Regions from separate parts of the Novipirellula sp. genome, predicted to be linked through region 1. Evidence: riboswitches for the same ligand, from Rfam matches in the RefSeq annotation. Region 1 holds a riboswitch; the other holds the start of a gene.

What was found. A riboswitch is a leader RNA that binds a small molecule or an ion and turns the genes downstream of it on or off. The one in region 1 is predicted to bind cyclic di-GMP.
Region 2: another riboswitch for cyclic di-GMP. It lies ahead of ABX962_RS26080 (pilus assembly protein TadG-related protein); the one in region 1 lies ahead of ABX962_RS04855 (Flp family type IVb pilin).

What each region holds. Positions count from the first base shown of each region.
Region 1 is NZ_JBFHFD010000034.1:19,985-23,998, forward strand. It holds gene ABX962_RS04840 (thioredoxin domain-containing protein) at 1-183, shown strand, start outside; gene ABX962_RS04845 (hypothetical protein) at 241-1,122, shown strand; gene ABX962_RS04850 (Hpt domain-containing protein) at 1,199-1,567, opposite strand; cyclic di-GMP riboswitch class I at 1,939-2,053, shown strand; gene ABX962_RS04855 (Flp family type IVb pilin) at 2,235-2,423, shown strand; gene ABX962_RS04860 (prepilin peptidase) at 2,867-3,424, shown strand; gene cpaB (Flp pilus assembly protein CpaB) at 3,752-4,014, shown strand, end outside.
Region 2 is NZ_JBFHFD010000473.1:1,410-5,423, forward strand. It holds partial or broken gene ABX962_RS26065 (efflux RND transporter periplasmic adaptor subunit) at 1-673, shown strand, start outside; gene ABX962_RS26070 (cytidine deaminase) at 681-1,097, opposite strand; gene ABX962_RS26075 (hypothetical protein) at 1,564-1,932, shown strand; cyclic di-GMP riboswitch class I at 2,164-2,239, shown strand; gene ABX962_RS26080 (pilus assembly protein TadG-related protein) at 2,266-3,426, shown strand; gene ABX962_RS26085 (TadE/TadG family type IV pilus assembly protein) at 3,460-3,876, shown strand.

The DNA.
Region 1 (4,014 bases):
CCACATGCCACGTTGTCATGGGTGATTGGCCAGGCTCCGGAGTCCGGCCCCGTCGCCTCGCTGAACCATGCTCGCGAAGTGATCGATGGAAAGCCAACACTCTATCGATGTCAGAATTTCAGCTGCGATCAACCACTGATCGGTGACGAAATCGGAGTGCTGCTTCAGCAGACGACTTCGTAACGGGATACAATGGGGGCGCAGAAACAGCAATGCGATACCCGTTTCCCGCAGGTCATTATGAGTGCCGAAGTCATCACCGTCGTTTGTAAGTGCGGGCAAAGTTTCCGCGTTAAGTCGGCCGCGATCGGACGCCAAGTAAAATGTCCGAAGTGCAAATCGGCTTGCGATGTGATGGCACCGCCGAAAACCGCCACGCCGAAAGTCGCCACGCCGAAAACCGATTCAACAGAACACGATCCCGCTGGGATTCCGGCAGTCAAAGGGGATAAGCAACTACCGCCACGTTGGCAGGGGGATGTGCCTGATTTCAGTGGCTTGGCGGCGAAAAAAACGCCCACTCCTTCGATCGTGACCGACAAGGCTGACTCGATCGCCGGGCTTCCCACAACGCCATCGTCGTCCACCGACACGCCGCCGAACATTGTCGTACCAGGCGAGAATCCGGCGGCCAGTTCGCTTCCGAAATTCGAAACACGCAAAGAGGCAGCCCAGACGAGCGGGACGACTGCAGTACCGGAGTTTGCCGCCGACGAATTGTCCGCAGAACCCGACGAGGACGCTGCTGCAGGATCCGGATCAGCGACACCGCCAGTGAATCCGTACACGGCATCGCAACCGATGATCCGCAGCGGGGGGACGCCATCGAATTTGCCTCAGGAACGCAAGTATCCGATGTTAGAGCTGATCCGGAAGCTGTATTTCGGATTAGCCTGTCTGATTCTTGGTTTGGCGATCCTTTACACGCTGGTGGTTCCCGTGATCGGAATGACCCAAGAGGGGATGATGGGATTGGTGACCGGGCTGCTTACCGCCGTCCCGATTTTGATTGCCTCGGCGGTCTGGTCGGCAACCTTGCTGGCGGCTTCGGAGGTGATTAAGTTGTTTTTGGATATTCAATCCAATACCTTAGCCACGGCCCACGCGGTTCAGTCGCGTTAGGCGAGTCACGTTCGCTGAGTCACGTTCGCCGAGCCGTCACGGTTTGTTGCGGGGGGCCGCTGCAACATCGAGTCGGCTACATTGAGTCGGCGGTTTCCGCTTTCAGCTGTGCCACGCATTGGCACCATTTTTTGGCCAATTGATCAAGATGATCGATCTGTTGCGGCGTGATCTGGTCGGGAGAATCGGCGTTTCGCTCGACCTCGGCGGCGGCGGCGACGTCATCATCGCTGGCGACGTAGCGAAAACAGGACTTCAGCGTATGGGCTGCGGTTCGCAAGGTTCGCGAGTCGGCTGATTGTGTCGCCGTGCGAATTCGGCCGATCAGCATCGGCACCTCTTCAAGAAACGCATCGCTGATCGCAATCAATGTTTCTTTGTGATCGCCGGCGTGTCCGCTTAGTTGGGCCCGCCAATCGTGTGACGGTGATTGTGATTCGTCCATAGGTGGGAATCTCCGCAAAGAGTGGATTCGATGTTCGCTTTGGCTCGGCCGCGACGACGCTCGCCAACGATTGCCACGGTACATCTTACCATTGATGCCGCCGCCGCACCGCACCGTGTCGGTTGCAGCGGAGGCGGTTGGGGGGCTTCCCGCGAGAACGCAAATCGGGGGGTGGTTGGCTGCATATTCGTTACGATCGGTTTGTTTGGCAGTTTTATGCAATCGTTAGGGCTTCGGTGATCGGACTTTTTTGACTCGGTCGAATCGTATCGTACTTTCAAAGTGTAAAGAGTGAGCGAATCAAAGTTGGTTCGCTGCCAGGATGAAGGTTTGCATGTGTGTGCAAGTCATCAGATCTGGTCGGCCTTGCTCCGTGACAAAGGCAAACCGTTCGAGAGGGCGGGGCGCAAAACCACGGGTCCGTGAGTCGTGCGGCGGATCGATTATCGAGCCAATGTACTGCTTCAGGATTGCCAGGTTGCCACGGAAAATCGATTGCTCGAGAGCTTGCTCTCTCGACATTCGGTGCACCAAGGCACGTCAGACGAAAGTCGGAGACGAGGCTGCCCTTACGTTGAACGCATTCACGTCGAATGTGTTCGTATTTAAGCATCGTCGTGAGTCATCTGTTAACGATGATTCACATCTCACTCGCGAGGAGAGAGACATGAAGAATTTCGCTACCAGCATCGTAAACTTCCTGAAAGAAGAAGACGGACCAACTGCGGTTGAGTACGCCGTTATGTTGGCTTTGATCATCGTCGTTTGTTTGGTTTCGGTCGGTTCGATCGGAACCGCTGCGAACACCAAGTTCGACGCCGTCGGCAAGGCCATCTCCGGTGGCGGTGGATCCTAGTCGATCGCCGAACTCGTTCGGCTAAATCTATTCGTCGCATTGTCCGGCACAGATCGCATGTTTGCGGTCTGTGCTGGCTGCGTCGATTCCTGCTTGTGGAAACTCAGCGAGTTGCGAAACACGTTCGTAACCGTTTCAAAGGGCCACGTCTCCTAAAGTCTACGCCCAATCCAACTTTTTTCGTTCGCTACCCCGACCCATTCGGGAGGCTTAATAACCGATGAACTACCCACTGATTCCCGCCGATGCGGCTGCGTATGCCTGGCAGCTTTCTTGTTGTCTGGTCACGCTTCTGTTCGCGATGTTTAGTTGGTTGATTGGCCCTCGCTAACGAAACAACTGCTTTGCAATCGAACCGAGGGTGAGGCCAGAAGCAGGCCATCACCCCGCGTTCCATGCGGCCGAAAAAGCTTACTCATAAAACACTTTACGGGGATAGACTCATGGATACTTTGTTTCACTCAGTCGTTGACCACTGGATCGTCTGGTTTGTCACGATCGTGCTCGTCGTTGCTGCGGTTATCGACGGCGCCATTTTGAAGGTGCCTAACTGGTTGACCTTTCCCTTCATCATTAGCGGCTGGGGCTACTGGACGATCACGGCCGGCTTCGCGGGGCTGGGCTACAGCTTGCTAGGAACCTTCGTCGGCATGATGTTGCTGCTCGTGCTCCGCAATGTTGGCGGTATGGGCGCCGGTGACGTTAAACTGCTCGCCGGAGTCGGCGCGTGGCTCGGGACCGTGATCACGCTGTGGGCTTTCGCCTACACCGCGATTGTGGGGGGCGTGATGGCTGCCTTCATGATCATGGCAAGTGGCAACTGGTTCAAACATTATGCGATGGCTCGTCAGATTCTCGAAGAATGGAAGACGGTGCGTAACCCTTCGAAACTTGCCGAGATCGCTCGCGAGCGAAAACCGACCATGAAACTGTTGCCCTACGGCATTCCAATGGCCATCGGTTCGATCGCGTACTTTGCAATCGCCGGTTTGTTGGTTTAAGAAAAAATGCTAGCCAATGGGGAGGGAGCGCAAATTGCGCTCCCTTCTTTTTTTGTGTCCAAACCCGTTTTTCCCCCGATTCGTCCCCTCATCCTCTTTCAAAAAATTCCCAAACCGACGTTACAAACTGCCAAGTGTGAACTCAGGTAGTTTGCGTTGACTTTTCTAAATCTAGTGGTCGTAATAGCCCCCTGGTATCGGTTGCAGCGATCGCTCTTGCAAAACCGAAAACCCATGTGAGTCGGAACATACGGACTAAGCCGGATTCGACCCTTGTATAACCGTTCTGCCAAACAGCAGCTCCTATTCAGGCACGTCTGATTAGCCATGCGAAACAAATCACTCATTCTGCTTCTAGCTTGCGTTTGCGGTACCATTGCAGCGGTTGGCATTAGCCAATGGATGCAGGCTCGCGGCACGACGAGTGAAGCCGCACCGACCGTCGACATTTTCGTCGCAGCCAAAGCGATCGATATTGGCGAGCAGATCACGGGCGACAAAATTCGGCTCGAGCCATGGCCCGCCGATCGTATCCCCGAAGGATCCGTGGGCGACCTCGGCATGCTCGATGGCAAATTCGCACGCCAGAA
Region 2 (4,014 bases), on a different contig from region 1:
ACTGAGGATCCGCCGCGAAAAGAAGGCCGACGACCTTGAAATCGCTGAACTGCAAGTGATCCAATTTCGGCGGCAAGGGGAATTGTCCAAGGCCGCTGCGTACTTGGAAAACGCCAATGCATTGCGACGCCAGATTGCCGAGATGGACGAACAGATTGCTCAGTTGACCGTAATTGCAAGCCGCTCAGGTTACATCGTTGGTAACCATGTCGAATCGTTGCCCGGACGTTTTGTATCCGCAGGGCAGGAGTTGCTACGTGTTTCAGATCCTCAAGAAAAAGAACTCCTCGCCGTCGTTCCCGAACAAGACGTCGATGCGTACCAATTAGCAAGCCGCAGCGAATCGTTGTCGCGAGTACGTTTGCGGGGTGGTTTGACCATTGAAGCGAAACCTGCATCGCTGCGTCCACGCGCCTACCGCACGCTGATGCATCCGGCGCTGGCGGGCAGTGTCGGCGGACCCTTGGCAGTCGAACCGGCGATGGATGGATCGGGCGAGATGCGATTGACGCAACCTTATTTGGAAAGCATCACCAAGTTGGATCCGATCACAAGTGCGGAGGTTCGATCCGGTCAGTTGGGCAGTATGACGATTCGAGACAATCGTCCCGTACTGGCACGCGTCTACGACGCCATCGCAACCGATTTCCGCCGACTCGGCCGTTCGCAATAGCCACGCATTAAGCGTGATGCGGCAAACTCGATCCATCAAACGCTTCGGGGAACAGATGTTTGAGGTTTCGGACCTTATAACTTCCGTCGATCACATCGGTCGTGATGACGGGCAGATTTAATCCGAACTCGGCCAAAAATTGGCGACAAGCACCACACGGAGCCACGCCGCCGACGCTGGCGATCGCAATCGCGCGCCACTCGCGATATCCCGCTGCGATTGCCGCAGATGCGGCGACGCGTTCGGCACACAAACACATCGAATAGCTCGCGTTCTCGACATTGCATCCGATCACAACGGTGCCATCGTTCATTAACAATGCCGCGCCCACGTAAAAGTGACTGTGGGGAGCATACGCCTGATCACGCGCGGTGGTGGCGGACAAAATCAGTCGGTCAATCTCTTTGGTTTTTAGATCCACCATCGTTGTGCTCGGTTTAATCGTGAAGAGTGTCTAATCGTGAAAAGCAGCAATGTCGGTCGAGTGACCAAGGAGAAGATGAGAATCGTGTCGCTTTTTGCTTGACTTCGAGGTCAAGTTGGAACCCTTGGACTCTGCTACTGTTTTAGACGGTTGTAGGGTGTAAAGCAAGCAAAGCACCCCATTCGTATCGCAACTTGGGCAACCGGCCTAGGAACAGGTTCGCTGCCCTTCCCAGCATGCCGGCTGACCGCCTCGCCCAAAAACGCGTACGTCGTAGGGGAACGCTTTCGGTCGGCGGTGAACACGATGTCGATCCAGCCAGTGGCTATTGCCAATTCGAATCCCCATCGCGTTGCGATTTCACGTCACTTTAAAGGGTTTTGCCTAAGAAAACGCTCCTTCGTTCGTAGTCGAAGCAACCGGTAAATCAAACTCGCGGCATTTCGCAAGCCGAAGGAGACCCGTGATGAAATCGATCATTCTGCCTGTGGTCGTTCTGCTGGGGGGATTATTCGCGGCGATGATTCTTGTCGCCCAAGATCCCCCGGTGCGCGGTTCTCGTGTGAGTGACGTGGTGGCGAAGCGGCAAACGCCAACCGAAAGCATGCGAACGCAGTGGCAGACGGCGAAGCAGATCGAGTCGATGCGGCGGGGAGAATACCGACGGCTTCTCGGACTGCAGGCCGACGGAATCGTCAGCGCTGAAGAATCCCAAACCGTCCACGATCGGCGCGTGCAAGTCCAAGCGGAAGTCGAGTCGCTGCGAAAGAAGCTGGTGGTATTGGAAGCACGATTGGCCACGGTCCAAATTTGTGATGAAGTGGACCACCCTTAAAGCCGATCAATGCGTCGCGGGTCATGGCGGTTGTGCAAGTCGCCAGTTTAGCGAAGCTGGTCCTACTTTCTACGCTTGTCTATCGGCAAGTGCGTGTTCTGATTTTGCTGAGTCTGCTGATTTTGCACGCAGCTTCATCTGAATCACGCTGTTTCAACGCAGGATAACTCAACCACCGGGGGGATTGTAAAGCTATCTCTTTAATAGCGAAACTATCCTAACACGTCATTGCATCGACAAAGGCAACCCAGTCGTGAGATTGGTACGCAAAGCTATGGGCCTCATGTGAGGTCGCCAGGCCGCCAACAGTGAAGACGAGCATTCCACGGTAATATGATGTCTGCATCAATGATTGACTCGCCAACGGAATTACGAGAACCACCTCAAAGAATAAGCAACCGCCAACACCGCAAAGGAGCCATTGCGGTCTTGGCGGCCGTCTTAATTGTGATCTTGTTTGGAATGGTGGCATTCGCCATCGACATTGGTTATTTAGCTCTCGCAAGAACGGAAACACAGCGGACGGCGGATGCCACCGCTCACGCTGCCGTCGTCGAGTTTGCCAGCTCACAAGACATCAATGAAATAACGACACGTGCTCGTAGCGTTGCTTCGGAATTTACCTCGGCAAATCCCGTGCTTGGACAAGTCGCGTCGGTGGCGCCGAGCGTCGACGTGAGTATTGGTCATTACGAATTTGGTTCGGGGCAAACAGACTTAAGATTCGACGATCCTACAAAATACAATGCCGTCAAAGTAAGGATTCGTCGAACCAACTCACAAAATGGGGCCGTTCCTCTATTCTTTGGTCGGATTCTAAATCGCAGCGAGCAAGAGGTGGATGCCGAAGCTACGGCTGCCCTCGTTCGCGATGTCAGGGGATTCAAAATACCTTCCTCTGGTAAAAATGCTCCTGTGCTTCCCATCACGATCGAAGAAGACTATTGGAATCAATCGCACGAAGCGGAGGACGACGTCTGGGGTTACGATCCCAAGACCGGGCAGGTCACCGCCGAGGCGGATGGAATTCCCGAGTTGAGACTATTCCCTAATGACACCGGAAGCTCAGGGAATTTGGGGACGATAAACATCGGTGTCACCAACAATTCGACTTCCTATATCTCAAAACAGATTCGTAACGGGCTTAGTCGTGCAGACCTTCAGTTTCATGGAGGCTCACTTGAATTAAATCAATTGGGGACCCTGTATCTTTCGGGAAACCCAGGCTTAAGCGCAGCAATGAAAGATGATCTCGAATCCATCATTGGCGAAGTGCGAGTGATCCCGGTCTATCGTAGTGTTTGGGGCAACGGCAATAACGCCATGTTCGAGATCGTAAAGTTCGTTGCGGTACGAATCATGGCGGTAAAACTGACCGGAGGTGAAAAAGTGATTAACGTTCAGCCGGCGTCGCTGACGCTCGAAGGGGTGATCCAGGGGAACGGCTTGCAGTCGAGCGCGGGCGTTTTTTCATCGCCGCGAATCGTCAACTAATACTGAATGCCCAAACTAAGTCAGGAATTGATCGTGAATCCAATCCCCCAACCAACGCGGCGCCGCCGGACAGGAGTTGCTGCTGTCGAGTTTGCGCTTGTTGTTCCGGTATTCTTGCTGTTGGTTTTTGGCATTATCGAATTCGGACGTGCCATCATGGTCCAACAGATTTTGGTCAACGCAAGCCGTGAAGGCGCTCGCGCCGCCGCGGTCGATGGTGCAACGCAATCAAACGTCGAGAAGGTTGTCAAAGACTATCTAAAGGGATGCTCCGTGAAGAGCGGAGCGGATGATGTTGTCGTCTCTCCTGATCCTTCGAAGGCGAGAAGTCGCGAGGAAATCACGGTCAGCATCGCGGTGAAGTTTTCTGATGTCAGCTGGATGCCTCCGTTTATTTACAATGACTATCTGCGAGCAGCCACGACCATGAAATCGGAAAAACTCGAATAGCGTCGGCTGCGCTCGGTCCGAAAATCGGCAAGACGCAACGGCGATCGGAGCTGGGTGACGTCGAGCGGCACGACGAAGACAGATGAACGGACATTGAGCCCGTTTGGGGTCACTTTCCCAGCTCTCGGACGGCACCAC